DNA from 3 places in the Pseudoalteromonas sp. MMG024 genome. Region 1 is predicted to be linked to each of the others. Evidence: predicted binding sites of a transcription regulator. Region 1 holds the regulator's gene; each other region holds the start of a gene.
The links. The regulator sigma-54, encoded in region 1, starts transcription at its own class of promoters, with help from an activator protein. The targets are predictions, from matches to a motif close to GTTGGCACGNNNNTNGNNT.
Positions count from the first base shown of each region.

Region 2: the regulator sigma-54 is predicted to act here: its motif matches at 5,588-5,606, upstream of L1068_RS18870 (PA2169 family four-helix-bundle protein).
Region 3: the regulator sigma-54 is predicted to act here: its motif matches at 2,776-2,794, upstream of L1068_RS16380 (DUF2726 domain-containing protein).

Region 1 covers NZ_JAKFZO010000005.1:159,244-169,617, forward strand. The annotation lists gene L1068_RS06540 (HPr family phosphocarrier protein) at 1-24, opposite strand, end outside; gene rapZ (RNase adapter RapZ) at 40-888, opposite strand; gene ptsN (PTS IIA-like nitrogen regulatory protein PtsN) at 904-1,359, opposite strand; gene hpf (ribosome hibernation promoting factor) at 1,361-1,648, opposite strand; gene L1068_RS06560 (RNA polymerase factor sigma-54) at 1,671-3,167, opposite strand; gene lptB (LPS export ABC transporter ATP-binding protein) at 3,246-3,971, opposite strand; gene lptA (lipopolysaccharide transport periplasmic protein LptA) at 3,968-4,486, opposite strand; gene lptC (LPS export ABC transporter periplasmic protein LptC) at 4,488-5,039, opposite strand; gene kdsC (3-deoxy-manno-octulosonate-8-phosphatase KdsC) at 5,039-5,611, opposite strand; gene L1068_RS06585 (KpsF/GutQ family sugar-phosphate isomerase) at 5,608-6,570, opposite strand; gene L1068_RS06590 (calcium/sodium antiporter) at 6,580-7,563, opposite strand; gene mlaF (phospholipid ABC transporter ATP-binding protein MlaF) at 7,726-8,535, shown strand; gene mlaE (lipid asymmetry maintenance ABC transporter permease subunit MlaE) at 8,528-9,307, shown strand; gene mlaD (outer membrane lipid asymmetry maintenance protein MlaD) at 9,318-9,833, shown strand; gene L1068_RS06610 (ABC transporter substrate-binding protein) at 9,854-10,374, shown strand, end outside.
Region 2 covers NZ_JAKFZO010000026.1:1,303-11,676, forward strand. The annotation lists gene L1068_RS18835 (iron-sulfur cluster-binding domain-containing protein) at 1-672, shown strand, start outside; gene L1068_RS18840 (acyl-CoA desaturase) at 738-1,730, shown strand; gene L1068_RS18845 (alkene reductase) at 1,946-3,046, opposite strand; gene L1068_RS18850 (VOC family protein) at 3,057-3,476, opposite strand; gene L1068_RS18855 (LysR family transcriptional regulator) at 3,574-4,497, shown strand; gene L1068_RS18860 (hypothetical protein) at 4,655-4,834, opposite strand; gene L1068_RS18865 (DUF1328 family protein) at 4,897-5,067, opposite strand; gene L1068_RS18870 (PA2169 family four-helix-bundle protein) at 5,101-5,547, opposite strand; gene L1068_RS18875 (mechanosensitive ion channel family protein) at 5,687-6,580, opposite strand; gene L1068_RS18880 (BON domain-containing protein) at 6,854-7,423, shown strand; gene L1068_RS18885 (hypothetical protein) at 7,585-8,004, shown strand; gene L1068_RS18890 (GNAT family N-acetyltransferase) at 8,219-8,656, shown strand; gene L1068_RS18895 (response regulator) at 8,737-10,374, opposite strand, start outside.
Region 3 covers NZ_JAKFZO010000018.1:35,242-45,615, reverse strand. The annotation lists gene L1068_RS16395 (cobalamin-binding protein) at 1-359, opposite strand, end outside; gene L1068_RS16390 (cobalamin biosynthesis protein) at 337-1,290, opposite strand; gene mtnN (5'-methylthioadenosine/S-adenosylhomocysteine nucleosidase) at 1,291-2,001, opposite strand; gene L1068_RS16380 (DUF2726 domain-containing protein) at 2,135-2,728, opposite strand; gene L1068_RS16375 (hypothetical protein) at 3,012-4,820, shown strand; gene L1068_RS16370 (ATP-binding protein) at 4,862-7,186, shown strand; gene arcA (two-component system response regulator ArcA) at 7,191-7,904, opposite strand; gene L1068_RS16360 (YfiR family protein) at 8,326-8,835, opposite strand; gene L1068_RS16355 (ATP-binding protein) at 8,835-10,374, opposite strand, start outside.

The DNA of each region.
Region 1 (10,374 bases):
TAAAAATCGTTTTTCAACTGACATAATAGTCGCTTATGCTTATCTGTTTACTTGCTCACGATGGTGGGCTTTTACGTTTTTATGGTGTTTGGCGAAGCTATCAGCCAGTGTTTGCGCTAAATAAACTGAACGATGCTGGCCGCCAGTACAGCCAATTGCAACGGTTAAATAGCTACGGTTATTACGCTCTAAATGCGGTAACCAAGTTTCAATAAAGGTTTGCACTTGCCATGCAAATTTATGAACCACAGGCTGGCTAGAAAGGAAGTCGATCACCGGTTGGTCTAATCCTGTTAACGGCTTAAGTGCTGGCTCCCAATGCGGGTTAGGTAAAAAGCGGGCGTCAAAAACATAGTCAGCATGTTTTGGAATACCGTGCTTATAACCGAATGACTCAAACGTGATAATTAACTGATTTGATTTTTTACCGAGTACTTTCTCTCGTATGCTATCGGCAAGTTGGTGAACACTTAAGCCTGTTGTATCGATAAAAATATCTGCTTGCGAGGCGATAGGGTCGAGCAGTTTTTTCTCGGCTTCAATAGCTTCTTCAAGGGAGATATTATTCAGTGATAACGGATGCAAGCGGCGCGTTTCTGAAAAGCGCTTAATTAGCGTGCTATCATCACTATCAAGGTAAAATAAGGTCGGCGTTGCAAAACCAGGTAAATAGTCGAGTACTTCTTCTATCTCCTCTGGCTCTTTAGTCATATTGCGAGCATCAACACTCACTGCAATTTTATCGTATTTATCTGAAACTGAGCGGATCAACGAAGGCAATAAATTGACAGGAATATTGTCGACAACATAATACCCGAGATCTTCCAATACTCTGAGTGCGACTGTTTTTCCTGAACCAGAACGACCACTGACTAAAATAAGTTGCACTTACATCTCCCTTAGTTAACTCGCCTCACTACTAATGATTTGATATAGCTGATGATTATTTTCAGCGTGACGTAGTTGACGGCAAAACTGCTTATCTTTTAGTTTATCAGCGATGGTGGCTAAAGTCTGCAAATGTTGCTGGCACTTTTGTTCTGGTATGAGCAGTACGATAAAAATATCAACGTCTTTATCGTCAATGGCATCAAACGGAATAGGTGACTGATTTACAATTAAAAAGCCAATGGTATTTTGTAGGCCATCAATGCGGCCATGAGGAATGGCGAGGCCTTTACCAATACCCGTGCTACCTAGCTTTTCGCGTTGCAGTAAGGCTTCAAGAAACTCTTGAGAAGTAATATCAGGGGCTTGCTGATGGGCAAGGTCGCTAATAAATTCAAACAGTCTTTTTTTGCTATTAAAAAGGACCGCGGTTTTAGCGCAGTCCTCAGCAATAATATCGGTTAATTTCATTTTAGTGGCGAGAAAGTTTCTCTTTGTGCTTAATTACTTGGCGGTCTAGTTTGTCGACCAGGCCATCGATTGCTGCATACATATCTTGATGCTCGGTAGAGGCAAACAATTCGCCACCGTTAACATGCATAGTAGCTTCTGCTTTTTGTGATAGTTTTTCAATATCTAGAATAACGTGCACGTTATTTATATGATCAAAATGCCTCTCTAGTTTTGCAAATTTGTTAGTGACATAGTCTCTTAAAGAATCAGTAATTTCTACGTGACGACCTGTTAAGTTTAATTGCATAAGCATTTTCCTTCTATTTGGTCTAGATCAGGCTCTTGCGCTGATTAGACGGTGGTATGGATAGCGACTCACGGTATTTTGCGATAGTGCGTCGCGCCACTTTAATTCCTTGTTCTGCTAGTAAGTCGGTAATCTTGCTATCACTTAATGGTTTAGCAGGATTTTCCGCCGCAACTAGCTTTTTGATCAGTGCTCGAATCGCGGTGGATGAACACTCACCCCCATTTTCCGTGCTAACGTGGCTTGAAAAAAAGTATTTAAGCTCATAAATGCCACGTGGTGTATGCATGTATTTTTGCGTTGTTACACGCGAGATAGTCGACTCATGCATCTCGACCATTTCGGCAACGTCGTTTAAAACCATAGGTTTCATTGCTTCGTCACCATATTCAAAGAATGCCTGTTGTTGTTCAACAATGCAATTGGCTACTTTTAATAAAGTATCATTGCGACTTTCTAAGCTTTTAATAAACCATTTTGCTTCTTGCAAATGGTTGCGAATAAACTGGCTGTCAGTGCTTGATTTCATCGAGCGAGTAAGCGCAGCGTATTGTTCATTCACGCGGATCTTTGGCATGCTATCGTTGTTTAAATCAACGCGCCAGCGTCCTTTAATTTTCTTTACTGAAACATCGGGAACCACGTATTCAGGTTCTTCTTTTATGATGCTTTCAGCTGGCTTTGGATTAAGGCTATGTATTAATGTTAAGACTTCTTTTAACTCAGGCTCCTTGAGTTTAGCCTTCTTCATTATTGTACGATAATCACGTAACCCTAAAAGTTCCATATGGTTTGAGATTACGCTCTTTGTTTCGTTTAGCCAAGGGGTATTTTTGTCGTACTGATTGAGCTGGATCAATAAACATTCTTGTAACGAACGCGCAGCAATACCAACAGGATCAAAGAGTTGAACGCGTTTAAGTACCGCTTCAACTTCGTCTAGTTCAATTTGTTCTTGGTCGTCAGATTGCTGTACCGCTTCTAAAATTTCTTCGCTACTTTGTGTTAAATAACCCGAATCGTCTACCGCTTCAACAATTGTGGTTGCGATCATCTCGTCGGTGTCGCTGAACGGCGTTAAGCGTAATTGCCACATCAAGTAATCTTGCAATGATTCGCTGGTAGAGCCTTGATATACAGTATCGTTGTCAGGAGCTGGGGCGTTACTGACAGAAACAGGTGCGGCGCTGATATAATCATCCCACGACACATCCATAGCTAAATCTTCAGAAATATTCTCGTTGCTAAGTGCGTCGCTTGATTCAATTTCACTTTGGCTTGGCGCTGCTTCAATATCATCGCCGTTTAATGATTCGTCTTTGTTTGACTCAGTGTTTTCGTTGTTTTGTTTATCGTCACTGTAGTCAATGTCTTCTTCAAGTAAAGGATTGGCATCAAGCGCTTCTTGAATTTCTTGCTGCAAATCTAACGTACTCAGCTGCAACAAGCGAATAGCCTGTTGCAATTGTGGAGTCATTGTTAGTTGCTGCCCAAGGCGAAGCTGTAAAGATTGCTTCATGTAGTTATTCTAATCCTTCTTTCGATTTCAAGCCGCTAGTTAACAATTCAATTCCAAAGTTAAGGCCTATAACTATTACTATAGTCTGAATTGTTCACCTAGGTATACATCGCGTACTTTTTGGTTGTTTAAAACGTCTTCAGCCGTGCCAGATGCGATTAATTCGCCGTGAGAAACAATGTAGGCTTTTTCACATACATCTAAGGTTTCACGCACGTTGTGGTCTGTTATTAACACGCCAATGCCGCGATTTTTCAAATGCTCAATTATTTTCTTTATATCTATCACTGAAATAGGATCAACACCAGCAAAAGGTTCATCTAACAGGATAAATTTGGGGTTTGCGGCTAATGCGCGCGCAATTTCCACACGACGACGTTCACCGCCCGACAATGCCATACCCTGTGAATCTCGGATATGGCCAATGTTAAATTCTTCTAATAAATCATCGAGCGCTTCTTCGCGTTGCACACGATTAAGTTCTTTGCGTGTTTCTAGAATCGCCATGATGTTTTGATACACAGTAAGCTTTCTAAAAATCGACGATTCTTGCGGTAAATAGCCTATACCTAAACGGGCGCGACTATGCATTGGTTGCAATGTAATGTCATTATCATCAATGCGAATAACGCCATTGTCGCTCGGTACTAAACCAACAATCATGTAAAAGGTCGTAGTTTTACCGGCACCGTTAGGGCCAAGCAAACCAACAATGCTGCCAGCTTTCACTTCTAAACCAACATTTTTTACCACTTGGCGTGATTTGTAACTTTTAGCCAGCTTTTCGGCAATTAATGTGCTCATTGTCCGCCTTGTTCATTTTGCGTATTGATGATGGTTTTTACTTGGTTAGTTGAGTTTTCAGCTTTTTTAGACGTCACTGTTTCAGCTGCGCGATCATAGATGATGGTATCTGCTGACATCATGTCGCCATTTTGTTGAAATTTAGCGCCACCAGACATTGTAAATAATGATTTAGCCACATCGTAAGTGACTTTTTTAGCACTTGCGACAATGGTTGACCCATCTTCTTGTTCAGCACTAAATTTTACCGGGTCACCACTGGCAATAAGCAATTGCTGGTTATCTCCTAACTCAGCTCGTTTATGTGCTTCAAGGTAATCGGCGGTGATGGTCATGTTGCCATGCTTAATTTGTACATTATGGCGAAAAATACCGACATTTTCTTTTAAGCGAGCAGCTTGCTCATCGGCGTCAATCTCAAGTGGGTGCTTAAGTTTGATCTGCTCAGCGATAGCGTGTCCACTTGTGATACACAAAGTGAAGGCTAGTCCAGCGATTGACAGTAATTTCGTCATGTTATTGGTCATAATAAGTGGTCTTTGTATGGTTTATTAACTTAATAACTTGCTCTTCTAAATTAGCATTGAGGCCTTGTCCTTTAATTTCAAGTCCAGGACCTGTCATTTTTACTTCGGATTGAGAAGTCATTAGTTTGCTATTAATTAAATATTCTACACTTGCCGCTTCAATTGTATTGAGCATGATATTTGGCGTTAGACTTTTGGCAATAACGTTTTGTTCCAAAATGAGCTTTTCGTTATTGTAGAGCGTGGCCTCATCGGCTGTGAGTTGCCACACACCTTGTTCAGAAAAAATAGTAAATTGCGGTTTTTCAAAGTGGGTAAAACCTAAATCTTGATACATCGACATTTTTCGCGCCATTACTTTATGGCTAACAGTACCAGATTCATTAAAGTTGGTTTGTTTTAAGTCGGTTGCAATGTAATCAGGAATACTGGCAACGTTTTCAACAATCGGCTTTGGTTCTTTGGGTGTAAAGAAATAAGGCAACCAAAGCCAAACCATAGCAATGGTGAAAAGTATAGTAAGTGCAATACGCGCCGACATTAGCTGCTACTGCCTGCGTGGCTAAGTGTTTTGTCTTGGCTCAGCATAATTAAATCGGTCAGTTCTCTTACTGCGCCAAAACCGCCTAGCATGGTAGTTTTATAATCAGCGATGCGTTTTACCAGAGGGTGAGCATCATTGGTTGCTACAGCAAAGCCAACTAATTCCATTACGGGTAAATCAGGACTATCGTCGCCAATATAAGCAATGTTTTCGTTATCAAGTGATAGCGTGTTCTTTAAGTTATTAAAAGCGACAATTTTATCTTCTTGCCCTTGATAAATATGTTGAACGGTAAGGCTTTTCATGCGGTTTTCCACAATCTTTGAGTTGCGACCTGTAATTACCGCTACTTGTACGCCGCTGTTAATTAGTGACTTAATACCAAAACCATCTTTAGTGTGAAATGCTTTAAGTTCTTCACCATCATTACCAAGGTAAATGCGCCCATCTGAAAATACGCCATCGATATCGCAAATCAGTAGTTTAATTTTGCTGGCTTTTGCAAATACGTCAGTACTAGTTTGTGCATATAATTCGTTAAAAAGCTGTTGTGATAAAGTTAAACTCATAAAACACCTGCCTTAAGTAAATCCTGCATATTAAGTGCACCAATTGGCTGTTGTTGCTGGTCAACTACAAGCAAACCGTTTATTTTCTTTTGTTCCATTATGTTTAAGGCTTCAGCAGCAAGCATCGATTCATTTGCTGTTGTGCACTGTTTCGTCATCACTTCTGAAATAGCTGTAGCGTGAATATCAATGCGTTGTTCTAAAATTCGGCGCAGGTCACCATCGGTAAAAATACCTGAAAGTAATCCGTTATTGTCGACAACGGCTGTCATACCAAGCCCTTTGGCTGTCATTTCTAACAGAGCGTTTTTAACCGTTGTGTTTTCAGCGACCACAGGTAATGCTTCGCCTTGATGCATAATGTCTTTAAGCATTAACAATAGGCGCTTACCTAAACTGCCGCCAGGGTGTGATAAAGCAAAATCATCGGCGGTAAAGCCTTTTTCTTCAAGCAATGCAACAGCAATCGCATCGCCCATCGCCAAGGTTGCTGTAGTACTTGCTGTAGGTGCTAGTCCTAAAGGGCAGGCTTCTTCTGAAATAGCGATACAAATATGCACATTAGATTGTTGTGCAAGAGTTGAGTGTTGTTTGCCACTCATGCCTACGATTTTTGCACCAATGCGCTTGATTACTGGGATCAGGTTAATCACTTCTGCGGTTTCACCTGAATTAGAGATCATCAATAGCACATCATCTTGTGTGATCATGCCTAAGTCGCCGTGACTTGCTTCGCCTGGGTGGACAAAAAAAGCGGGTGTGCCAGTGCTTGCTAGCGTTGCTGCTATTTTATTACCGATATGACCCGATTTTCCCATACCAATGACAATAACACGGCCTTTGCAGTCATACATCAACTGACACGCATTGCTAAAGTCATCGTTAATATATTGAGCGAGTTGCTCAATGGCATTTTTTTCGATTTCTAAAACGCGTTTACCGCGAGCAATAAAGTTCATGACTTTGCCTTAAGCGCTTACTGTTGAGAAAATAAGGTATTGATATCCTAAAAAGGCAGCTAACAACAAACCGCCTTCAACACGATTAATACGGCGTGAACCGCGAATACTCAAACTCATTGCAATAAGGGCTGCTGTTGCACCTAACATAATTAAGATATCGCGGCTCGATACTGCAGGATCAACGCTTGATGGATTAATAATGCCCGCAAGCGACAATACCGCTAACAGGTTAAAGATATTTGAGCCAATAATGTTGCCTAGCGCTAAGTCGTCTTCATTTTTAAGTACGCCAGCAACACACGCCGCAAGTTCAGGTAAGCTGGTACCAATTGCAATAATAGTTAGGCCAATCACCAAATCGCTAATACCAAATAGTTTGGCAATATCGGTTGCAGATTCAATAATAAAATGTGAACTGATAGGTAAAATCGCCATGCCGATAACTAACCACATAAGAGCAATCGGTGTGCGTACATTGTCAGGCACTTCGTCACAGGCTTCGTCAACAAAGGGGTCGTGTTCGGCATTGGTTGCTTTGCTTTGTTTTACCGAGATAATGGTCACTGCAGCAATAAAAATGAAGAAACTCACCATAAGAGCAACGCCTTCACCGAATGCTAAATAGTTGTCCGATAAAATGTACCAAGCACCGAGCGATACTAGCATTACTACTGGCATTTCACGTTTTAGTGTACTCGATGACACACTCAGCGGGCGCAACAGCGCGGTAATTCCGAGTACTAGCAGAATATTAGTAATATTTGAACCAACCGCGTTGCCGACAGCTGTGTCTGTTTGTTTTGCTAGCGCCGCTTGCGCCGATACCATCATCTCAGGTGCCGATGAGCCCATCGCGACAATTGTTAAACCAATAATTAATGTTGGAATACCATAGTTCTTTGCCAGTGCAGCCGCACCAAAAACAAAGCGGTCCGCACTCCAAACTAAGCCGACAAATCCTGCAATTAAAATAGCAATTGATAACAACATTATTGAATAAAAACCAAAATTTAGATAACACCAAATAATATCAAATCTGGATTTAAAACACAGCTTTTGTAAGTGTTATTACAAATATTTACTTTTTCATAGGTTTCAGAACATTTTTAAAACGCTTAGAATACAGTGCGCAATTAATTCTAGGAGAGCGACTTGTCGCAAAGTTTAGTTGAAATAAAGGACGTTACCTTTTCTCGTGGCGATAGAGTGATTTATCAAAACATGAGCTTTAGCGTTCCTACAGGAAAAATCACCGCGATAATGGGACCAAGTGGTATCGGTAAAACAACCATGTTGCGTTTGATTGGTGGTCAGCTGAAACCCGATTCAGGCGACATTTTGTTTTCAGGTGAAAGCATTCCCAAAATGTCACGCAGCGAGTTATACCAAGCGCGTGAACGTATGAGCATGTTATTTCAAAGCGGCGCTTTATTTACTGATATGAGCGTGTTTGACAATATTGCTTTTCCACTTCGCGAACACACTAAACTGTCAGAAGATGTTATCCGTATCATCGTATTAATGAAATTAGAAGCGGTTGGGTTGCGTGGCGCGCGAGACTTAATGCCGTCAGAACTTTCAGGTGGTATGGCACGACGTGCGGCACTGGCACGGGCAATTGCACTCGACCCCGAATTAATCATGTACGATGAGCCTTTTGCAGGACAAGACCCAATCTCAATGGGCGTGTTAGTTAAGTTAATCAAATCACTAAACCAAACGCTTAATATCACTTCTTTGGTGGTAACGCACGATGTGACAGAGGTGATGAGTATTGCGGATCATGTCGTGATTTTAGCGGATAAAGGAGTGATTGGTGAAGGTTCACCTGAACAGGTTGCTCAGTCAAAATCGCCGCTAGTTCAACAGTTTTTACAAGGGCTATCTGACGGCCCTGTACCATTCCACTTTGATGCTGCGCCATACGAACAAGATTTATTAATGGGAAGCGAACGTGGTTAATACTATTCAAACAATCGGCCGCAATACACTAGACACACTAGCAGGCATAGGCCGTGCGCTAATTATGTTGTTAGGCGCTATTTTTAGTGTGCCAAATTTCAAAAAGGGTACACCATTATTGATAAAGCAACTTTATATGGTTGGCTTTTTATCACTGATTATTATTTTAGTATCAGGCCTTTTTATCGGCATGGTATTGGCGTTACAAGGCTACACAGTGTTGGTGGATTACGGTGCTGAAGACAGTCTTGGCCCATTGGTTGCGCTAAGCTTATTGCGAGAGTTAGGCCCAGTAGTTACGGCATTGTTATTTGCTGGTCGTGCAGGCAGTGCATTAACTGCCGAAATTGGTTTAATGAAGGCAACAGAACAGTTGACTAGTTTAGAAATGATGGCTGTAGATCCCCTAAAACGTGTGATTGCGCCACGTTTTTGGGCTGGCATGATTAGTATGCCGCTGCTTGCGATGATTTTCTCGGCGGTAGCGATTCTTGGTGCACATATTGTTGGTGTTGATTGGCTTGGTGTGGATTCAGGTAGTTTTTGGTCAATTATGCAGGCACAAGTATCGTTTGAAAAAGACATTCTAAATGGCGCAATTAAAGCTGTGGTATTTGCTTTTGTTGTGACTTGGATTGCACTTTATAAAGGTTACGATTGTGTACCAACTTCTGAAGGTATTAGTAAAGCAACAACAGAAACCGTAGTGCAGTCATCATTGGCAGTTTTGGGATTAGATTTTGTGCTAACAGCAATTATGTTTGGCGCGTAAAGGGTAAAAAATGAATTCGAAGAAAATTGAAACTTTAGTGGGATTTTTTGTATCGCTTGGTATTGCGGCAATTGTGATGCTGGCACTTAAGGTAGCGAATGCGGGCATGAGCGGAAATGGCGATACTTACAGCCTTTATGCAAAATTCGACAATATAGGTTCACTTAAAGTGCGTTCACCAATCAAGGTGGGTGGTGTTGTAGTGGGTCGTGTTGAAGCAATTAATTTAGACCCTACGGACTATGTTCCTGTTGTACACATGAAAATTGCGACAGAATACAGCAATTTTACCGAGACTACGTCGGTCAATATATTAACTTCAGGTATTCTTGGTGAGCAGTATTTAGGTATTAACCCAGGTGTGATTGCGCACAAAGATATGAATGGTGAGGATGAACTAAGTGAAATGTTTGGCCTCGAAGAAGTAAAGGTTTTAAAAGATGGTGACTTTATTACTGATACGAAATCAGCTCTGGTATTGGAAGAGCTTATTGGTCAGTTTTTGTTTAACCAAAGTAACGATTAATTAGGATTGTAATAGTTAAGATGATGAAATATTTATTTGCGATTTTACTGGTATTGGCATCGAGTGTATCAGTTGCTAAAGAAGTGAACGAAAGTAACCCATATTTAATGGTGAGAACGGTTGCAGAAAATACCTTTGCTCGTATTACTCAAGATAAAGCGATTATTGAACAAGATAAAAATCACTTAAAAGTAGTGGTTGAGCAAGAACTACTTCCTTATATCGATTATCGTTATGCGGCGCAGCGTGTGTTAGGTAGCTATATTTCTAAAGTGCGTAATATTAAAGATAAAGAAGAGCAAAAGGCGGAAATTGAAAACCTTAAACGCTTTATTGATGTATTTCGCGAATACTTAATTACGTCTTATGCGGGTATTTTTACCCAGTATCGTGGTCAAGAGGTAGAATTTGCACCAGCTCAAGACTTTTCAGACGATAAGTTAGTGCTTGTTAAAACTAAGATTGTTGAATCAGGTAAGCCAGATATCAACATCGATTTTAAAGTACGCAAAACTAAATCAGGCGAATGGAAAGGTTTCGA
Region 2 (10,374 bases), on a different contig from region 1:
AATTCGTGGGTTAATATTTCAAAACCAAAGGGAACGTTTTTATTACCGCAGAGCGGTGCGGTTACTCTGTTTGCTGCTGGCTCAGGCATTACGCCATTTATTGCGATGTTGCATCAAAATTTACACGAACAAGTAAATCCTATTCATTTGGTGTACTACGCAAAACCAAGTGAGCATTTACTGGTTGCAGAGCTTGAGAGCTTAAGCAATCGCTTACCCTATTTTACCTTTACCTTATTTAGTCGAAGTAGTGATGGCGATGTTATTGAAAAGCTATCCGAGTTTCATAATTCAAAGTGGCTGGTGTGTGGGCCAAATGATTTTTATAAAACTATTCAAAATTATGCAGAAGCCCATCAGTTATCCGTTTCAAGTGAACATTTCTCGTTAGTTAATTTGCACCTACTGAGTGATGAAAAAGCGCATTTTCAGGTGGATCATGGCGGCATTAAATTTACAGCCGACAACCAACAGCCGCTTTTAACGCAGTTTCAAGCAAACAAGATTAATGTGCCTTATGGCTGTGGCATGGGTATTTGCCATCAATGCCAATGCGTAAAGAAAAAAGGCGTAGTGCGAGATATGCGCACCGGTAAATTATCAGATTACGGTGAAGAGTTAATTCAATTATGTGTATCGCAAGTGGTGTCAGATGTGGAGTTTAAAGCGTGAACACAGTAGCAGAACCAAATTATGATTTATTAGCCAAGCAGCTAAATGATATTCAAGCATCAACCATGGCGAAAGTGGGTGAGCAAGACGCAAATTACATTCGCCGTGTAATCTTTATTCAGCGGATTTTAGAATGGTCGGGGCGCATTTTATTGGTGCTTGGCTTTGTTACGCCGTGGCTTTGGCTTGTTGGTGTGCTTGCCCTTGCAACGGCTAAAATACTCGACAATATGGAAATTGGTCATAACGTAATGCACGGCCAGTACGACTGGATGAACGACAAGCACATTAACTCTAAAGCGTACGAGTGGGATATTGCCTGCGATGGTAAAAGCTGGAACCGTGTACATAACTTTGAGCATCACACCTATACCAATATTATCGGTAAAGATCGCGACTTTGGTTATGGTTTATTACGCTTATCAAATGACTTTCGCTGGCGAGTAAAAAACCTTTGGCAATTTATCACTTACCTAAATTTAAGTGTGTTATTTCAGTGGGGCGTGTCGTATCACGAGCTTGCCGCTGAGCGTGTGTTTTTTGGTAAGAAAAATGAGAACCGCGATTATAAAGTGCCACACAGCGAACTAAAAACACGGTTTTTTAGTAAAGGCGCGCGCCAATTAATTAAAGACTATCTAATTTTCCCACTGTTAGCAGGGCCATTCTTTTTATGGGTATTAGTGGGTAATCTAATTGCCAATTTGCTACGTAACTTATGGACATCAACTATTATCTTTTGTGGCCACTTTACTGGCGATGTTAAAACATTCAGTGAAAAAGAATGCGAAAACGAGACAAAAGGGCAGTGGTATTACCGTCAAGCATTGGGTTCATCAAATATTAAAGGGAGTAAGTGGTTTCATGTTCTAACTGGGCACTTAAGCTTTCAAATAGAGCACCATTTATTTCCAGATATGCCTGCAAAACGTTACCGTGAAATTGCACCTAAAGTGCAAAAAGTATTTCGTGAACACGGTATTCAATACAACACAGGTAGTTTTTTCAAACAATATGGTTCGGTAGTTAAGCGCATTTTGCGCTACTCATTGCCATAATTGTTAAATCAGTTCCTTAACATAATGTGCCCGGTTATTGTCTGCCAACGATAGCGTGGGTGCATTATTTTCTAACCTAGTTACATAAACTTAGGTTCCCTTTTTAGCACGTCTTATTATTCACTACAGCTTGAGATAATAAATAGCGACGTTCAAACTTGCTTATACAAAACTGAAGGTTAAGTTCAACCTTCAGTCCGATTGCCGTTGAATGCTTATTGCTCGCCGTAAATAGGGTAGTCGGTGTACCCACGTTCATCACCACCAAACAAAGAGCTTGGATCTGAAATTTCGTTTAACGGTAGGTTGTTCTCTAAGCGATAAGGTAAATCGGGGTTTGCTAGAAACTTTCGACCAAATGCAACGTAATCAACTAAATTATCGTTTATAAGTTCGTTTGCTTTTTCGGGCGTGTAATTACCAGCGACAACAATTGCACCAGAAAAATTTTTACGAAGTTGCTGGCGAAACGTGTCTGTAACAGTCGGGGCGTCATCCCAATCAGCCTCGGCAAGGTGAATATAAGCAATGCCCAATTCGTCAAAATACTTTGCTAACAATAAAATAGCATCGATTGCTTCTGGGTCGTTCATGCCTCTTTGGGTTATAAATGGCGCTAACCTTATCGCTGTGCGCTCAGCACCTATTTCATCACTAATAGCCTTGATGATCTCTAATGCAAAGCGAATACGGTTTTCTAAGCTGCCACCATATTCGTCATCACGTTTATTAGATGTAGAGCGTAAAAACTGGTCAATTAAATAACCGTTTCCTGCATGCACTTCTACACCGTTAAATCCTGCTTCTATCGCGTTTGCTGCCGCTTTGCGGTAGTCGGCAACAATGTCTTTAATTTCTTGTGTGGATAATGCGCGTGGAGTAGGGCAGTCAAGCATACGGCCAACGCCATCATCACCGACTATCCATACTTGTGCATCAGGTGCTAAGGCGCTTGGAGCAACGGGTAATCCATCTTGATGAAACACAGAATGTGACATGCGGCCCACATGCCACAGCTGAGAAAAAATAATGCCTCCGTTGTTATGCACTGCATGGGTTACTTTTTTCCAACCGTCGATCTGGGCTTGTGTATAAATACCGGGCGTAAAAGAATATCCTTTGCCTTGTGCAGAAATTTGGGTGGCCTCCGAGACGATAAAGCCTGCACTTGCCCGTTGTGCATAGTAAGTTGCCATTAAGTCCGTTGGAATGTCACCAGGTTGCGCGGTACGAGAACGCGTCATAGGTGCCATCACCACTTTATTATTGGTATTAAGGTTGCCAAGTTTACCGGTGTTAAATAATGCGTTTTTCATATTCTTAACCTTATGAGTGAATGTCATTGCTCGAAAATAGAATTTCGATTTTTAGGCCATCAGGACCTTTAATAAATACTTGATGTTCGTTTGCTTCGGGGATTTCTCGTTCAACAAATGGCATGTTTAACCTTGTTAAACGTTCTTTTATCATTTGATAGTTATTTGAGGTAAACGCTAAATGATCTACCGTTGGCAAGCTCGGTATTGAACTATGCTTTTCGTTGTGCCCTAAATAAAAAGATTGCTCAGGGTTAATGTCATCTCTTTTTGCAATGTGGATACAAGGCACATTGAGCTCGTCATACAACCAAACACCTGCAAAACCAAATGGCGGACGTCGTCCTTTTTGCAAACCAAGTGCTCGTATTAAAAACTGAGACATTTCATCTAAATCCGATGCTAGCAATAGTGCGTGATTAAATTGCATATCAACCTCCTTAAAGCGATGTATTCAGTTTAACTATTTTGACTAAGTTGATAATTGTTCGTAGAGTTAAATCACTATTCAGAATAACTGAAGAATTATGGCTAAAATTGATGATATGGCGTTGTTTGTTCACGTTGTAAAAGCGGGAGGATTGGCGGCAGCTGGACGAAAATTAGGGCTTTCACCTGCAAGCATGACAGCACGCATTAACCAAATTGAAATGCGTTACGGCACGAGGTTATTGACGCGAAATACACGAAGTATCTCGTTAACTGATGTTGGTGAACGTTTTTATGCTGGCTGTTTACGTGTAATTGAAGAGGTAGAAAATACGGAAAACATGCTTCAAGAATCGCAAGACACCTTGCGAGGACATTTACGAATATCGGCAACATCTGATTTCGGCCGACAATATGTAGCCCCCGCCCTTGCAGAATTTAGCAGTATTCACCCAGATGTCTCACCTCATTTAATGTTAACTGACAGCTTAATTAACATCATCGATGAAGGGGTAGATATCGCTTTTAGGTTTGGTAATTTACCAGACAGTAACCTTATTAGTAGGCCGTTAGCTAAAAATCGACGAGTGCTATGTGCCTCGCCCGATTACATAAAAAATTATGGATTACCGCAACACCCGAAAGAGTTATTAAAGCATCGATGTTTGATTTTAGAGCGCTCAGGACAACCACTAAACGAGTGGTACTTTGAAATTAATAACAAACGGCAGTTAATAAAGGTAGCACCGCATTTATCGTGCTCTGATGGTGAAGTAATAAGGCATTGGGCAGTTCAAGGTCATGGCATAGCATTTAAATCGTTGATCGACATAAGAGAAGATCTCTCTAACAACAAGCTTGTATTGCTATTAGATGAATACGTACGAGGGTTTAACCACAGCGATACTGAAGTTGTGGGCGTACAAGCCATTTATGCAAGCAGGCAATATTTACCAATGCAGGTAAAAGTATTTTTAACTTATTTTGAACAGTGGTTGAATCATAAATCTATTAAAGTATGAAATATCAGAGAGTTATTTTTTAGATGTTATGGTTTGACGACGTGGTGTGGTTTAAATTTTAAAATAAAAAAAGCGACTATCAGGGGATGATGATAGTCGCTTAGGCCTACTCGTTGGGGTTTAAATCAGATTAATAAATTCTGTGGTTGCAAAGCTATTAGCAGTTTTGTTCTTCAGTGCCAATCTCTTCTTTCGCTTTTTCACACAGATCTTCTGCTTTGTTTTGCGCGTCAGTGATGGCTTCGTCAATACGCTCGCCGGCATCTTCTGCTGGGCCTTCAGAACAACCCGTTAATGTAAATACGGCACCAAGTGCAATTACTTTTGTCATTGTCATTAATGTTTTCATGATATTTTTCCTTATAAAATTAATTGAGTAATAGCGGTTTTACGGCCCGCTTAGGCCTTGGGCGCCCTTATTTTGGGTAAAATTAGCGACAGAACTAACAGAGCGACAAATACAAAGAACAAAATCTTCGCGATACTCGCTGCGGCGCCTGCAATGCCACCAAATCCTAAAAGAGCGGCAACAATGGCTAAAACAATAAATGTAAGTGACCAACCAAGCATACATCCTCCTTAATTTGGGTTAAGTTCAAAATATTAAGCGGTTACTTCTTGTAGTGCTTTCATCTCGTCGTGACACGCTTGCATGCTGTTTTGAATCAGCTTAAGCGTACTGAAGTAAGGCGCTGGCAGAGGCTCTTCTAGTGCTGCCTCAATTTTTTCAAGAACGCGGTCCTCTACTTCTTCAAGTTGTGAGATGTACGTGTGCTCTTTGTCTGTGCTTATCACCGAGAGCACTTTTGTGTATGTTTCACGTAATGACACCATGAAATCGTTATCCGTTTCGACTTCACCTTCATCAAGCACTACTAAAGGTTGTAATTCAGCCGCGGCACGCTCTTTCTCAGAAATCATGCGCTCGAAGATGATTTCAAGACTTTGGCTAGAAACTTTTGATTTGGCTTCTTTATAAAATTCGATACCGCCATTTAAAACTTTCACAAGCTCTTTTACCGGGGTTAAGTTGTAATTTGAGTTTGACATAAATGCTCCTTTTCAATTTTCTTAACGGTTCAATCTATTAATGCATGGCGTGTGCCAAAAATAAAATCAATTAAAATCAAGTGCTTGTCGGTTTTTATGGAAAAGTGCCTGCGACACATTTACAGGCACTATGAAGTTTTTACTTATCTTGACTCTGTATATCTTGCAAAGAGTGGCCACCCTTTGCGTTAAAGTCTAACGTACGGATTGGGAACGGAATAAGGATGTCGTTTTGCTCAAGTGTTTTATGAATAGTAGCAACCGCTTTGTGGCGCATTTCCATAAAGCCAACCTCGCCTGGGTAGTCTATCCAAAACCATACAAGCAGGTTTACTGAGCTGTCAGCAAACTCGCTGGCATACACTGCAGTTTCAGATTGTTTAATTACGCCATCAAGATCATTAATAGCATCGGTAAGCACGTCTCGTGCTTTATCTACATCGTCTGCGTAAGAAATCCCCACAGGTATTTCAATACGACGTTTGCGTAGGCGCGAGTAATTTAATAGCTCGTTCTTAAACAGGATTTTGTTGGGCACTATGGCCATTTGTCCATAAAAGTTCTCTATTAAGGTATTGCGCAGGTTAATACGCTCAACCGTGCCAAAGGTATCGCCTGCTTCTATTATGTCGCCAACGCGAAAGGGTTTACGAATACCCATTACAATGCCGGCAATTAGGTTCTCCGTCATATCTTGAAAAGCAAAGCCAATAGCAAGGCCAATAATACCTGCACCTGCAAGTAATGATGCTACCGCTTTTGAGAGCCCCATAATGTCGAGTGCGAAAAAGAAACCAATTACAATAATCACCATGCGACAAATGCCTGTAATAAGGCCAGCAATTTGCGATGATTCAAAAATACGGTTAAGTAACTTCTTTACCCAGCCCGATATCCATTTGGATAACATTAAAAATACGATAAAGATTACGAGTGCAATCACCAGGTTGGGCAAATTCTTTATGGTTATTTCAAGCCAGTGGGTGAGCTTTTCATTTATAAGAGACCAAAACTTCTCCAATGTAATCGACATAACTGCTCCTTTAATAATGTAATGACGTTACTTTGGGTTACGCAGTTTATATGCCAGCGTAGCTAAATTGAGTAAGGCTAAGGTGTTGTGAGGTTTTTGTAATAGTGGCACTGTGTATTTGTGTAAAACGTACATGGATTTTTTTCACACTGGTTATGTAAATGCTACATTGGTAAATGTCTTAATTTATTTAAGTTACTGATATTTAATGTTAAAAATTCTGGCATGTGAAGTGCATTAAGTAAATCGAACTCAGCAAAAAGGAAATTTATTATGAATCGTACATTTAATACACTTGCACTAGTTACTGTTTTATCTACAACTGCTCTTTCAGTAAACGCGAAAGACAACCAGTGGGAAAAAGAAGCAAGCGACGCTTGGATTGATGGTAAAGCTGAAGCAACCTTACTTTTCAATACACAGCTAAATTCGTTTGATATTAACACCGATGTAGATAAAGGTGTGGTAACACTTACGGGTAAAGTAAATCACGATGTTGATAAAAAGCTGGCACAAGAGTTAGTTATTGGTATCGACGGTGTTAAAGAGGTTGAAAACCGCTTAACAGTGCTACCAGATAGCAAAAATAAGTCAGAAAAAGACGATGGTCAAATTGAGTCTGACTTTGTAGACGCAAAAATTGCAACGGTAATCAAAACACGCTTATTGTTCGATACAGATATTAGCGGTACGAGCATTGACGTTGATGTTGAAGGCCAAAACGTTACCTTAAAGGGTGAAGTTGAATCAGAAGCTGAAAAGCAACTAGCAATCACAATTGCTAAAAACGCAGACGACGTTGAAAACGTAGAAGATAACCTTCGCGTTGTAAAACAGTCTTAATCCTGTCCCAATTACTGCACTACCAAAAAGCACCGAAAGGTGCTTTTTTTATGCCTATTAATTACACGTATATCAATTGGGAAATATTATATATAGCAATAGCTTGAGTGTTGTTATATGCTACAAAAAAGATAATTAATATTTAGACAAGGAATAAAATAATGGACGAAGGATTGTTCTCAAGCTTAGGGGCCGTATCTGTTGTTGTTTTAGCCGCGGCTGATGCCGTTAGAAATGACAAAAATTTGAAAGATGATTGGACTAGAAGGTTTAAGAAAGGCATTGTTTGGGCTGTATTATTTTCTTTTATTCCCTGCATTTTATTGTATGCAGCGAATAACAGTAATGCGAAGAAAGGTGAGCCAGCATATACTGTTTTGCAATGGGTGGTGAGTTTGCCTTTAACGGCCTTAATTTCTATCACAATTTTTACTTTGTTATTTGTTTTACGCCCGCACCCGGAAAGAAATTCGTTCAAACCTCTCAAAGTATTTACGTTAATTTTTTGGGCTGGCGCAATCGCATTTATCTTTTATGCCAGCATCTTTCTTGTAAATCAATTTGCGCTTTTATTCGCGTAACTATCAAATGCCAGTAACCAACGTCTAAGTTACTGGCGCACACATCATTAATGGTTAAAGCACTTAACAAGTGTCGTTTAGCAGTTGTTTTGAACTCTTTATTAGTCTGTGTGGTCTACTAACTTCTTGTTTTATTTAACCTGAACCCGCGTTCAGGTTACTTTTAAACTTACCTAGAGTTCATTTTTCTCTAGGTATATCAGTTAGAGAATATATGGACGTAGTACTTAAAGAAATAACCAGTTCAAATTATGAGTTAGTGTGTGATTTAGATGTAACAGAAGATCAGCAAGATTACGTGGCGTGTAATATGTGGTCGCTGGTTGAATCGCATTACAACTCGGGCTATACCTGCAAAGCAATTTATTGTGATAACCAAGCTGTTGGCTTTTTTATGTGGGTGCAAGAATCACCAGAAAAAGTGTCTATTTGGCGCTTTATGATAGATCACAAACATCAAAATAAAGGCATTGGCAGAATCGCATTAAATCAAGCGCTTGACGCGATTAGGTTAACAGCGGGGTTGTGTGAGATTGAAATATGCTATAACCCTAAAAATCCTGTAGCGAAAGACTTTTACTCACGCTTTGGTTTTCAAGAAGTGGGCATGGATGAAGACGACGAAGATATGCTCGCAATAATATCGCTTTAGTTTGCAATAATATACAAAAGGGGCGGTTTTTATTGAAAACTTGCCCCATTTTAGTTGGCGCATCACTTAAAGCTAGCGCACTAAATCACCTGTTTTAAATCCGCTAACGACACAGGCTTTAAGATCACATGCTCAATTTGGTGTTTGGCAAGTGCTTCAGCGGGGGGTTCGCTACCGCTAACAATAACTAGGTTGGCATAACACTCTCTTGCCTTTATTTCACTTGCAAGGGTTAAACCCGAGCCATCAGCCAGGTTTAAATCGAGGCAAATCGTATCAAACGCGGTGTCGTTGTCTAACAAGGCACAGCATTCGCTAAAACCGCTTACGCTGTGGCTTTCACAGCCAAGAGAATCAAACAGCAAACACATTAAGTCACGGGTGTTTTTATCATCTTCTACCACTAAAATACGCTGTTTAGTTGCGTTTTCATTAGCGGAAGAAGCGGGCTTTTCGCTGGTGCATGGTTTTGCTTGTAAATGCGCTTCAAGAGACTGGTAAAGCAATTCGGTATTAATTGGCTTGGTAATAATGCCATCAAAACCAAGCGCTAGCAGGGTATCGATATTGTCTTTTTGCGCAGCTGCGGTGAGGGCAATAATCGGTGTGTTAATACCTTGCTTTCTGAGCGTAACAATGGCCTCTCTGCCACCCATTTCGGGCATATGCAAATCCATAAAAATAAGATCAAACGCCTGCTCGTCTGAGCACACTAAGTTAACGGCATCGAGCCCGTTATTTGCACAGGCAACCTTTGCACCTGTGTTACTAATTAGGTTTTTTAATAGGGTTTGGATCTCGGGCAGATCTTCAACAATTAATACATCGCCTTTAAGTGATAATGGGCAAACGTTGCTTTCATCACTTTTGCTTGCTGCTAGGCTCAGAGGTTGACATTCACCAATGTCAGTGCCTAAATCAATATCAAAACAAAAGGTACTACCAACACCTACTTCGGATTCGAGCGCAATTTTTCCGCCAAACAGCTCAACTAAAGCGGCACTAATTGCCAACCCTAAACCGGCACCTTCAGAGGTGCGGGTAATGGTGTCTTGTAATTGCTCAAACGGCTTAAATATTTGCTTTTGTTTTTCTTTTGCAATGCCAATACCGGTATCTTGTACAGCCACATTCAAGTAATAGTTCTGGCTTTGCTGCACCAGCTTAAACACCACCTCAACCTTGCCTTCGGGGGTGAATTTGATGGCGTTGTAAACAAGGTTAATTAAGATCTGCTTTAGCCTTTTAGCGTCTGTCATAATCGCTTTCGGCAGGTCGCCTTTTGCTACTATGCTAAGCGCAATGCCTTTTTTCTTTGTTTCCATTGAAAACAAACTTTGCAGATCGGCAATTAACGGGCCGAGCTCGGTTGGTGATTTTTCTATATTTAAACTGCTGGCATTAATTTTTGATAAATCCAGTACGTCGTTCAGCAAGTTAAGTAAATGCTGACTGTTGTTATGAATAATGTCTAATTCGGGCTTAATATTGCTAAGTTGGCGGTTGTCGCGCAGCAGCTCAGTGTAACCAATAATTGAAGTAAGCGGTGTGCGTAACTCATGGCTTAAATGCGCCATAAAACGGTCTTTTGCGCGGCTATCTGCCTCGGCTTTGTAGCGCTCTAAACGCTCGTTCTCCAAGTCGCGTCGTGATAGCGCATATAAAATCGCGCGATTAAAGCGTGGGCTGCTTATTTCAGATTTTAATAAAAAGTCATC
Region 3 (10,374 bases), on a different contig from region 1:
TCTATATCTTCTAAAGTATGTGGGTTGGAGATAAACACTTTTAAACCCAGCTTTTTCATTTTCTCAATTTGGCCAAGTTTAGCGTTAGAGCGCCAAACTAGTACAAGATGAGGGTTTAACTCAACTAACTTAGCTAAGTTAATACCATTAGCATCGGCTATTTCAGGGTGATTTTTGGCATCTTCAGGAAAATCACTGTAACTGCTTACGGCGACAATATTTTCACCTAATCCTAGCGAGTATGTCCATTCCGTTAAATGGGGGGCAAGTGATGCAATGCGTTTAGGCGTTGCTGAAATCGGCAAGCTTAACAATAAAGTAAAAACAAATATAAGCTTAGAGATGGTTAGTCGCGACATAAATAATTTCCAAGAAAAGAATAAGGCAAAGCCAAAATGCACTAGCAAACATCAGTGCGTTTTTCGCTTGTTTAATTGCTTTTTGCTGTGGCAGTGTTTTAGGTCCGATGCGTGTTTTGCTATAGCGCTTACCAGAGTAAAAAGCAGGGCCACCAAGTTGTACGCTAAGATAACCACTAAGACAAGCAAGCAAAAAACACGAGTTTTTTTGATAACCATTATCTACAAATAGCGCTAAGTAGCGAAAAGCTTGGGTTTTAGGTTTAAGCAGTAAAGGCAAGCAAAAAAGCCTAATAGGTAAAAATTCTAAGTAATAAATAACGGCGTTGGTTGCACTACTGAACTGGCTATCTGGTGGCGCGGTTTTAGAAAACACATTGGCACAATGTAAAAATAGGCAATAAATAAGTGCTGCGTTAAAACCCAAGCAGTAATAAAGAATAAGTGGCAAAAAGAAGTGGCGAAAATAGCTTAAACTTTGGTGTTCAATAATTGTCTTTATTAATCCAGACTCTGATAAGTTTTTGCTATCACGACGTAAAAACTGGCTTAAAATATCACGTACCACAGGCTTTTGTTGTTGTGTTAATAGCCATGCTGCGCGTTTTAATTTAGCGTTAGTGTAAGGATTGTTGATCAGTAAAAATAAGATTAACAACTCTAACGCAACGGGGTATTGGGCAAAGCTTGTGATGCCAATCGCCAACATTGCGACGCAGCCCACAATTAAACAACTTAGTAATAAGGAAGAAAAGGATGCGTAAACCTTCGATGCGTTTGCATCATAAATACGCCCAGCCATTTTGCTTATCAGTAGGCGAAAAAGCGGAGTAGGGTGATACTGCGAGGGGATAACTAATAGTGAGCTAACCAGCGCAAGCAATATTGTTTGCCATGCGCTGGTTGAAAAAAATGGCAGCTCAAATGCCACTTACAGAGAGACCTGCTTTAGATTTTTTAACAGTGCAATCACCATCTCTGATGAGTTTTCTGATGCTTTCACTAAATAAGACTCGAATGATTCTGGTGATTCTTTACCAGCAATATCTGACAGCGAGCGAATCACTACAAATGGTGTATTTAGTTGATGACATACTTGTGCAATTGCTGCACCTTCCATTTCAACCGCTAACATATTTGGAAATTGTTCGCGTGTTTTGTCAATGCGCACAGGATCACACATAAATGAATCACCGGTACAAATTTGGCCAACCATTGTTTTAATGCCTTTCGACATTTCAGCAATCGCTTTTTCAGCACTTTCTACAAGTGTTTTATGAGCAATAAACGCTGGTGGCATTTGTGGTACTTGACCCATTTCATAACCAAAAGCAGTAACATCAACATCGTGATGACGCACTTCACTTGAAATAACCACATCGCCAACGTTTAGGCTTTGCTCAAAACCACCCGCAGAGCCAGTGTTGATAATGCAATCTGGTGCGAACAACTCAATCATTAGCGTAGTAGCGAGTGCCGAAGCGACTTTACCAATACCAGATTGAACTAAAATAACGTCTTGATCAGCAAGTTGACCTTGGTAAAACGTGAAGCTACCGCGCTCAGTAATTTTAGTGTTTTCAATCGCAGCTTTTAAAATAGCTACTTCTGGCTCCATTGCGCCAATAATACCGATTTTCATAATGGTTACGCCTATTTATAGGGAATAAATAAAATATGGCGGAATTATAGCTAGGTTACTAATAAATTCACAGACAAAATAAAACCCGCAACATGCGGGTTTTTAGCGGGTAAAGAATAACACGCTCTAAAAATTAAACTTGTGCCAGAGCCGTTGACTGCGATTTAACCTGTGACGGAGACAACACTGCCGTGGGTTTACTGGTTGCTTTTCGAATAGGTGGTTTAGAATTGGTTACTTGTTTACCCAATTTAAATAAAATGGCCTGTCTCACTTCCTGTGGCTTGTAACCCGTTTTTACTTTTATGCGAATAAGCGGTACTCCGGCAGATTCTAACGCGCCATTTACAAACCAGTCTTTTTTGGCTTTGTGACCATTTTTACTGGCATTATTGACTAAATCGATTGCTGCAACAATCTTCAGGCTTTCTTTATCCAATAATACGTAATCAAGCTGTTTATTTTGCGCTTTAGCAAGTGCACTGCGACGCGACTTGTCATCGGTGCCCGGTTGAAAATCTAAAACATCAACCAACCTAACGCGACTTACAATTTTGTAGTCAGAGCCAATCGCTTTTTCCAGCAAATTTAAAAACGCCGTTTCTACCTGAGTAAATAACGATTTTTTTTGTGTAAACGGGTAAGGATTTCCCGAATGGGTAAATTTTGACGCAACAAATGCCGCCATAACCACTAACACTAGAATTAATAACGAAACAAGTTCCATAGATACTCCAAATCAAAACTTTGACGCAAACTTTTTTAAAATGAATTAAGCAATAAAAGTGCCAAAACTTTATTACTACATCGATTGGGTTTTATGGGAATTTTGTTGGCTTAACAGCGCTACTACTTGTTACTCGCGCAGATACTGGGTAAAATTCAAGATTCCGTTGTGCTCATTCGAATTTGGGGTTTGCCGACTCGCTCTGTTCGGTATCTAGATTGACGCAATAAAATAACAATAAATGGTGTTACTTATGCGCTTGGCTCGACTTTGCTTGTTTAAAATGACAAATAAAAACACGTTTAGTAAAAACGTACAAACTTTTGTTAGTTCAATAATCGCAGCTTCTTTTGTTGCGTTCACACCCGTGGCGGCTGTTTCGGCTAACACATTGCTTATTCTCTCAGACGACCTTAAGGTTTGTTCCAGTGAAAATCAACGTTTCTGTACGAAAGAAGGTAAAGAATCGTTTTCCGATGATGTAAAACAAAAAGCAATTTTTGATATTACCGATGAAGCACTGTTACGGGTTTCTGAGTATGCTTGGACTGAACAAGACGAGTTAAAGAAACAAGTTGCTGATATTCTAAAAGCGGTAAAACCTAAGTTTGAGAACAAAACACTAACTGAGCGCCAGTTTGTAAGAGCGCTGCGTGGTGTATCAATTGAAGTCGGCACAGAGACGGTTTCAGGTCGTGATATTTGGCAAAGTTTGTACGAATTTGAAAAGCGCAACTTATTCGATTTGTTAGAGCAAAAGCAGGCTGAAAGTCGCTCTAAACGCAAAAAAACCGAAGTTAACTGGGCGCAAAGCACAAACTTAGAGGCAACACTTGCTTACCAAAAGTTATTTGATTTAAGTGTTGAAATTTCAGGTCCTAAGCGCAAACCGCGTATTGCTGTAGTAACAGGCACAGATCGCGACCCTTATGCACGCGTTGACTATTATCTAGGGTTGTTTGAACAAATTGGTTTTGAAGCGACCTGGTTGCCAATTGATGCAGCAATGCAAACGGCGATTACGGCAAAAGAATATGAAAAGTCGTCTTGCGATAGCCTAGAAGAGTTCCAAATAAAGCGTTTAGCGAGCTTTCGCCGTGAAGTACTTTACCCAGATTTATATCGTCAGCAAGTAAGCGAATGCAAAAAGTCGTCGCCATTAATTGACACAATCAAGCGAATGGATGCGATTTATATTGCTGATGGTAGCCCGCTATTAAGTTACCACGCGTTTTACACGCCAACCGGTGCACCAAGTGAATCGCTTACAAAAATCATTGATATGTTTAATAAAAATGAAGTGTTAGTTGCGGTTGAAGGTGGCAGTGTAAATGCGATCACCAATGCTAGAAAACCACTTAGCATTTTGGCGGGCGCTGTTAATGAAATTAATACGATTGTGCCTATGTCTTTCGCATCTGGCCATGACGCATGTAGCTTAGGTGCTGATTGTATTGCACTTGAAAGCGAACGTGACTTTACAGTTGTTGAATCACCAATTCTACCATTACTACCGTTTGGTATTGTTGACACTCAAGTATCGAAACGCGGTAAACAATTACGCGGTCTACATGCTGCATTATTTAGTGATAATCAGCGTATATTTGGTTTAGATGATAAAACAGCTGTCGTTGTTACCAATCAAGATAATAACCTTGAGCTAGAAGTGATTGGCTCAGGCGGTATGTGGTTGTTTGAAGTAAACAGAGAGAATAATGAAGGTGGTGTACGCGAGTTTACAAGTCACTACTTTACACATGGTGATCATATTGCAATGCGCAGCGGTGGCGTTTCGGTGGAGTTCCCAAGTTGGAAGTATGCAACTCAGTTAAATGGGTCTCAGCCACAAGTAACTTCAGCACAGGCACTATCTCGTAACAACTTCTTCAAGTTGAACGAAATGATGTGTCAAACAGGTGCTAAGCAGGCACTTGGTAACGACCGAATTAATGAGCAAGACGTTAGTTTATCAATTGCACAAAGCAGTTCAGCATTGGCACGCTTAGGCGTAGCTAAAGTACGTGGCGGTGAGTTTAGAGTATGTTCGCTTTCGCAAGTTGCAAATAAGCTGACGGTTTCACCAAACCTATAACTTTGCGTGGTGAGCTATAACTTGAACTATAGTTACATATTATGAATAGCTCACTTTCAAGCTTTTGGGTAATCGCCCTTAACCGATTAATTGACCGCCTTGGCACAGGTAAAGCTGGGGCGGTCATTTTTGTTTTAATTCAATTAATTGCGTTAGCGGTAGCCTGCACTTATTACTATATCTCGTTAGGCGAAGTGCCTTGGTTAGAAGTTGTGGGCATGTTGGTATTTGCTTCAATTCTAGCGCCATTATTTATCATTTCTATTTTTGATATTAACCATCAATTGAGTGCTTCCAATCACTATATTGAAAGTGCTACCAAACAAGAAAAGCTGCTCAACCAAAGCCTAAAAGAAAACATTCGTCGTTTAAATAATGAAATTGACGACAGGAAATTGGCATTCCAAGCAAAGCGCCGAGCGATTGAAGAGTTGCGCCGAGAAATTGCTGAACGTAAACGGACACAACAAGAGCTAGATGAGCAAGAAGTGCTGTTGCGCTCAATTGTGGACTCATCTCCCGACTTATTTTATTACCGCGATAACTCAGGCCGCTTTGCTGGTTGCAACAGAATGTTTGAAGAGGTGATGGGGTTGTCGTCAGAACAACTTATTGGACGTCGCGCGGATGATATTTTTGGCAAAGGGTTAACACCATCGGTACTTAACACCGATAACGAAGTTCAGCAAAACCATGTTTCTGTCACGCTAGATGTAAGTTGCCAAGTTAATAAAGAATTACGCTGGTTTGAAATGCGTAAGGTACCGTTCTTTAATCCAAATAACGAATACATAGGCCTGCTGGGTTTTGGTCGAGATATCACTTCGCGTAAGCGCGCAGAGCAAGATCTCGAAACTGCATATAAAGACAAGGGTAAATTTATTGCAACCCTGAGCCATGAGTTACGTACACCACTTAACGGTATTGTTGGTTTAACTCGCATGCTACTTGATACCGAGTTAAACGATGATCAGCGCAGCTGGTGTAACACAGTATTTTCGAGTGCAGAAACCCTTGGCAATATATTCAACGACATAATCGACCTTGATAAGGTGGACCGAGAGCAATTAGACATTGCATGTGAGAGCGTCAATCTTGCTGATTTTCTCAATGACATCTTTAATTTTGGCGGCTTAATCGCACAACAGAAAGATCTTGAATTTAAAGTACACCAAGACGGCGTGTTTGATGTACATGTGGAAATCGACCCGACCCGTTTACGCCAGGTATTGTGGAATCTTATTAATAATGCGGTGAAGTTTACGCAGCAAGGAACCGTCACACTCGATTGTAAACGCGTCTATCGCGGTAACACATCTTATCTCGAAATTAGTGTGAGCGACACAGGTATTGGTATCGCCAAGGATGAGTTAAGCCGAATCTTCGATTTATACTATAAGGTGCCTGATTTATCAGGAGGCAACGCACTTGGCTCTGGAATTGGCTTAGCGGTGTCACGTGCACTTATTTTGGCTATGGAAGGCGATATCCATGTTGATAGTAATGAGGGAGAGGGCAGTACCTTTAGTATTGAAATTCCATTGTTATTAACCGAGCAGCCAGTGCAACAAGTTTATGATGGGCGCCCACTAAATATATTATTAGTAGAAGATGTGCCGCTTAACGCAGATATCGCAATTAACTTGCTAGAGCAGCGTGGTCACGATGTGATTTGGGCGGAAACAGGTGAAGATGCACTTTCGTTTATTGAAACCGAAGATGATCTAGATTTAGTGCTGCTCGATATGCAATTGCCCGACATCAATGGCGACCAAGTGGCGCGAATTGTGCGTTCACGTGAAGAGTTTGACCATTTACCATTAGTTGCATTAACCGCAAACGTGCGCCGCGCTGAGGAAGATTTAGCAGGCGTTACTATGCAAGGATCATTGGCTAAGCCGATTAATACACGAAAGCTTGATGGAGTACTTGCAGAATTATTCCCTCATTCAACCAAAGAGGTTGAATTAGAAGACAAGAGTTTCGATAAAAAATCTACGCTGATTACAACACAGGATAGTGAATTACTGGATGTTGAAACATTAGAAGATTTTGTTGAGTCTATGGGCGCTCAGTCTTTCTTACGTGGTGTGCAGTTGTTTGAAAAGCTATGGCCAAATTACTTAAAAGAGCTGGAACAAGCCCTTGAGCATAAGCAATACAGTGAATACAAATCAGTTGCTCATAAACTAAAAGGTGCGGCAGGCTCAGTGGCTTTAAAAGTAGTGCAACAGCTCGCGAAGCGAATGGAAGACAATGCTGAAACTGCTGAGGATAGCCAATTAGCACAGTGGTTGATTGAATTAGTTTCAGATATAGAAAAAGGGCTTAAAGCCCTTCATCAAGTATTGGATTTAGCTGATTAACTAATTAGTCAATCTTACCAATAAAGCGGTAACCTTCACCATGAATTGTGCTGATAAGCTCTGGTGTGTTTGCTTCGCTTTCGAAATGCTTACGAATACGGCGAATCGTTACATCTACTGTTCTGTCATTAGCGCGTAATTCACGGCCTGTCATGTGCTTGATTAGCTGATCGCGGCTAAAGATACGACCCGGAGCGTCAAGCATTAAACGTAATGCGCGATATTCACCTTTAGGTAAGCGCTTAACGTCACCTGTTGGCGAAGTTAAACAACGGCTATTTTCATCAAGTTCCCAGCCATTAAAGGTAAGAAGGCCAGAACTATTGCTTTCGATTTCGTCGCCATTTGAGTTAGTGCGCGTTAAAAGGTTACGTGCACGAATTGTCAACTCGCGTGGGTTGAATGGTTTGGTAATGTAATCGTCTGCACCAATTTCTAGACCAAGAATACGATCTACGTCGTTGTCACGACCAGTTAAAAAGATAAGACCAATATTACGTTGCTGACGAATTTCGCGTGCTAAGATTAAGCCGTTTTTCCCTGGCAGATTGATGTCCATGATCACCAAGTTAATATCATCATTTTGTGAAATACGCTCGTGCATTTCTTCACCGTCAATGGCTTCTAGCACTTTGTAGCCCTCAGCTTCAAATAAGCTGACAAGATTTAACCTAGTTACGTCTTCATCTTCGACGATTAAAATCACAGGCGTTTGCATTCTTATTTAACCCTTATAGGTAAATTAAAATTATTTTCAGTAACTACTTACATTTTAGGATTATAGGGGCTAACACATTAGTAAACAAGTTTTCACGACTAGTGAAAGGGTACATTTGTGAGCTTAGGGGGGATTTTGCAATAATTTGTCGAAGTTAAGGTTTATGATGCGGATTTTTAGCGTATTGCTTGATAAATTATGCGCACTATTTGCCATGTCATAACCAAGCATTGCATCGTTCTCAAACATAGACATTAGTCGAGTGCTCGCTTAAATAAGCGCGTTTAACAGAATTAAAATGCTGCGTTTTTGTGTTGATTTATCGCTTGACGTTAACACGAGTTTGTTGCACATAAATTGATCGCGCTAATAAGTCTAACTAAAAACCAGAATGCAACTTGTTATCACACACTCAGGTTATTTAATAAGATGCTACTTTTGCTAATGCCAATAAACGTGCATTAAAACTAATGATGTTTTCGTCTAACTTGGTTTGGTTTATGTGCATACGTATTTTCTTTTGTTCTTGCACTAATGCCATCAGGGCGCCTGCGCTTAACGTTGATTCTTGTTCGCCAACGGTAATTGTGTGATTCGTTATTTTCTCTAAATAGCGGTCGGTATTTTTAATGTCTTTTGATAAGTATAAATACGAGCACTGTTTTAGTTTATCTAAATCTAAGGTGTCAATAACCTGCAGGGAAAAGTTAAGCCTTTGACGTAGCACCTGCTGTTGCGCATTGATCAATTCACCAACAGGGCCTAATTGTTCAGCAAAACAAAAAGTTATTTCGTAAGGTTTATGATTTGGATCTGTGTAGCGTACGAAAGAAGGAATTTGCATTAAGTAGGCCGCCCGCAATTGCTCCGCGGTTTTGGCTGATACAAATGAGCTGAATAATCCAATAATAACAAGCAGTAGTAAACGCATTACTGAACTCCTTGTTTGATTGGTAATTCAATTACGAAATGCGCACCAGTTTGTACTTCGGTATCGAGTTTAATACTGCCATCAAGCGCTTGGGTTACCAAGTTATAAACTAAATGCAAACCAAGGCCACTGCCACCTTCGCCACGGCGTGTTGTAACAAACGGGTCGAAAATACGATTGCGAATACTAATTGGCACACCATGACCATCGTCTTGGTAGTCAATTATCGTAGCATGTTCGTTTGCCGATACCGTTATGACAATATTACCTTGCTGCTCGGGGCCAAATGCATGGATTAAACTATTGCTAATCAGATTTTCAATAATTTGCTGAATAATTGGCGGCTTTGTCCAAATTTCAAGGTGTGTATCACCTTCAATACTTACCTGGTGTGGGAATTTGGTTAATTCACTGCTAAGTGTAGTAATGACCTGATTAATAAAATCGTGAAGGTGGATTAATTTATCTTCTTGCGTTTCGTGGGTAACAGCAAGTTGCTTAAAGCTTGAAACCAGTTCAGCAGCGCGATTTAAATTACGGTAAATCAAATCTAAGTTTTCAACACCATCTTCAATAAAGCGGCTCATATGAGATGACGTAAGGGTTTTATTTTCGAAATTAACTCTAAGCTCTTCAAGTTTGTCTTTTAGCAAAGTAGAGCCAGTAATACCCAATCCAAGCGGGGTATTTACTTCGTGTGCAACGCCAGCAACCATTTGCCCAAGCGATGCCATTTTTTCGTTTTCGACAATTTTTGTTTGGTACTGGTGCATTCGCTCAAGCGTGCTGAGCAGTTCTTGGTTGGCCTCCTTTAAGGCCTCAGTACGCTGGTTAACTTTCTGTTCAAGGTTTTGGTTTAACAGTCTTATTTCTTGCTCATCTTTTTTCTGACGTTCTAACTGCGCTAGCGTTCTGGCAAATAAGGTATTGATGCTCTTAGCCAACAAATCAAGCTCAGTAATTTTGGCAGTAGGTACAATGACATCGTAATTTTTGTTTTTTGAGACATCTTTAACCACTGTACTGAGTGCTTCAATCGGACGTGAAAAACGACGCTGAAAGGTGAGCGTTATCAGTAATACAGAAAGTAAAATTACAACGCCGACAACAACATCAACTGAAATTCTATTTTTTAGCGCTTCTTGAATCGGCGCATCGGTTCCCAGTATATACACATAACCGTCAATTTTAGGGTTAGCACTAATTACATTATCGTTGTCATCGGTTCTAATTGGGTAAATTACTTCAATATTATCGCCATCGATATTTGAGCTTACTCGGTTAGTGAGCTTTTTGACTTTTGAAGCTATAGGAGGGTTTTCACCAGTGTTGTAGGTTGCGAAAAGTGAGATTGCACCACTAAACTCATCCACTTGATAAATGTGAATGTTTTTAATGTAATCAATCTTTTCATAGGCTTTTAACTGCTTTTGCATTTCGTCTTGATCGAGAAATACTACAGGCACATAAGCATTAAAAGAGATAATGCCGGCAATCGTATTTAGCTCTTCAATCAGATTCTTTTTCTGATTAGAGACG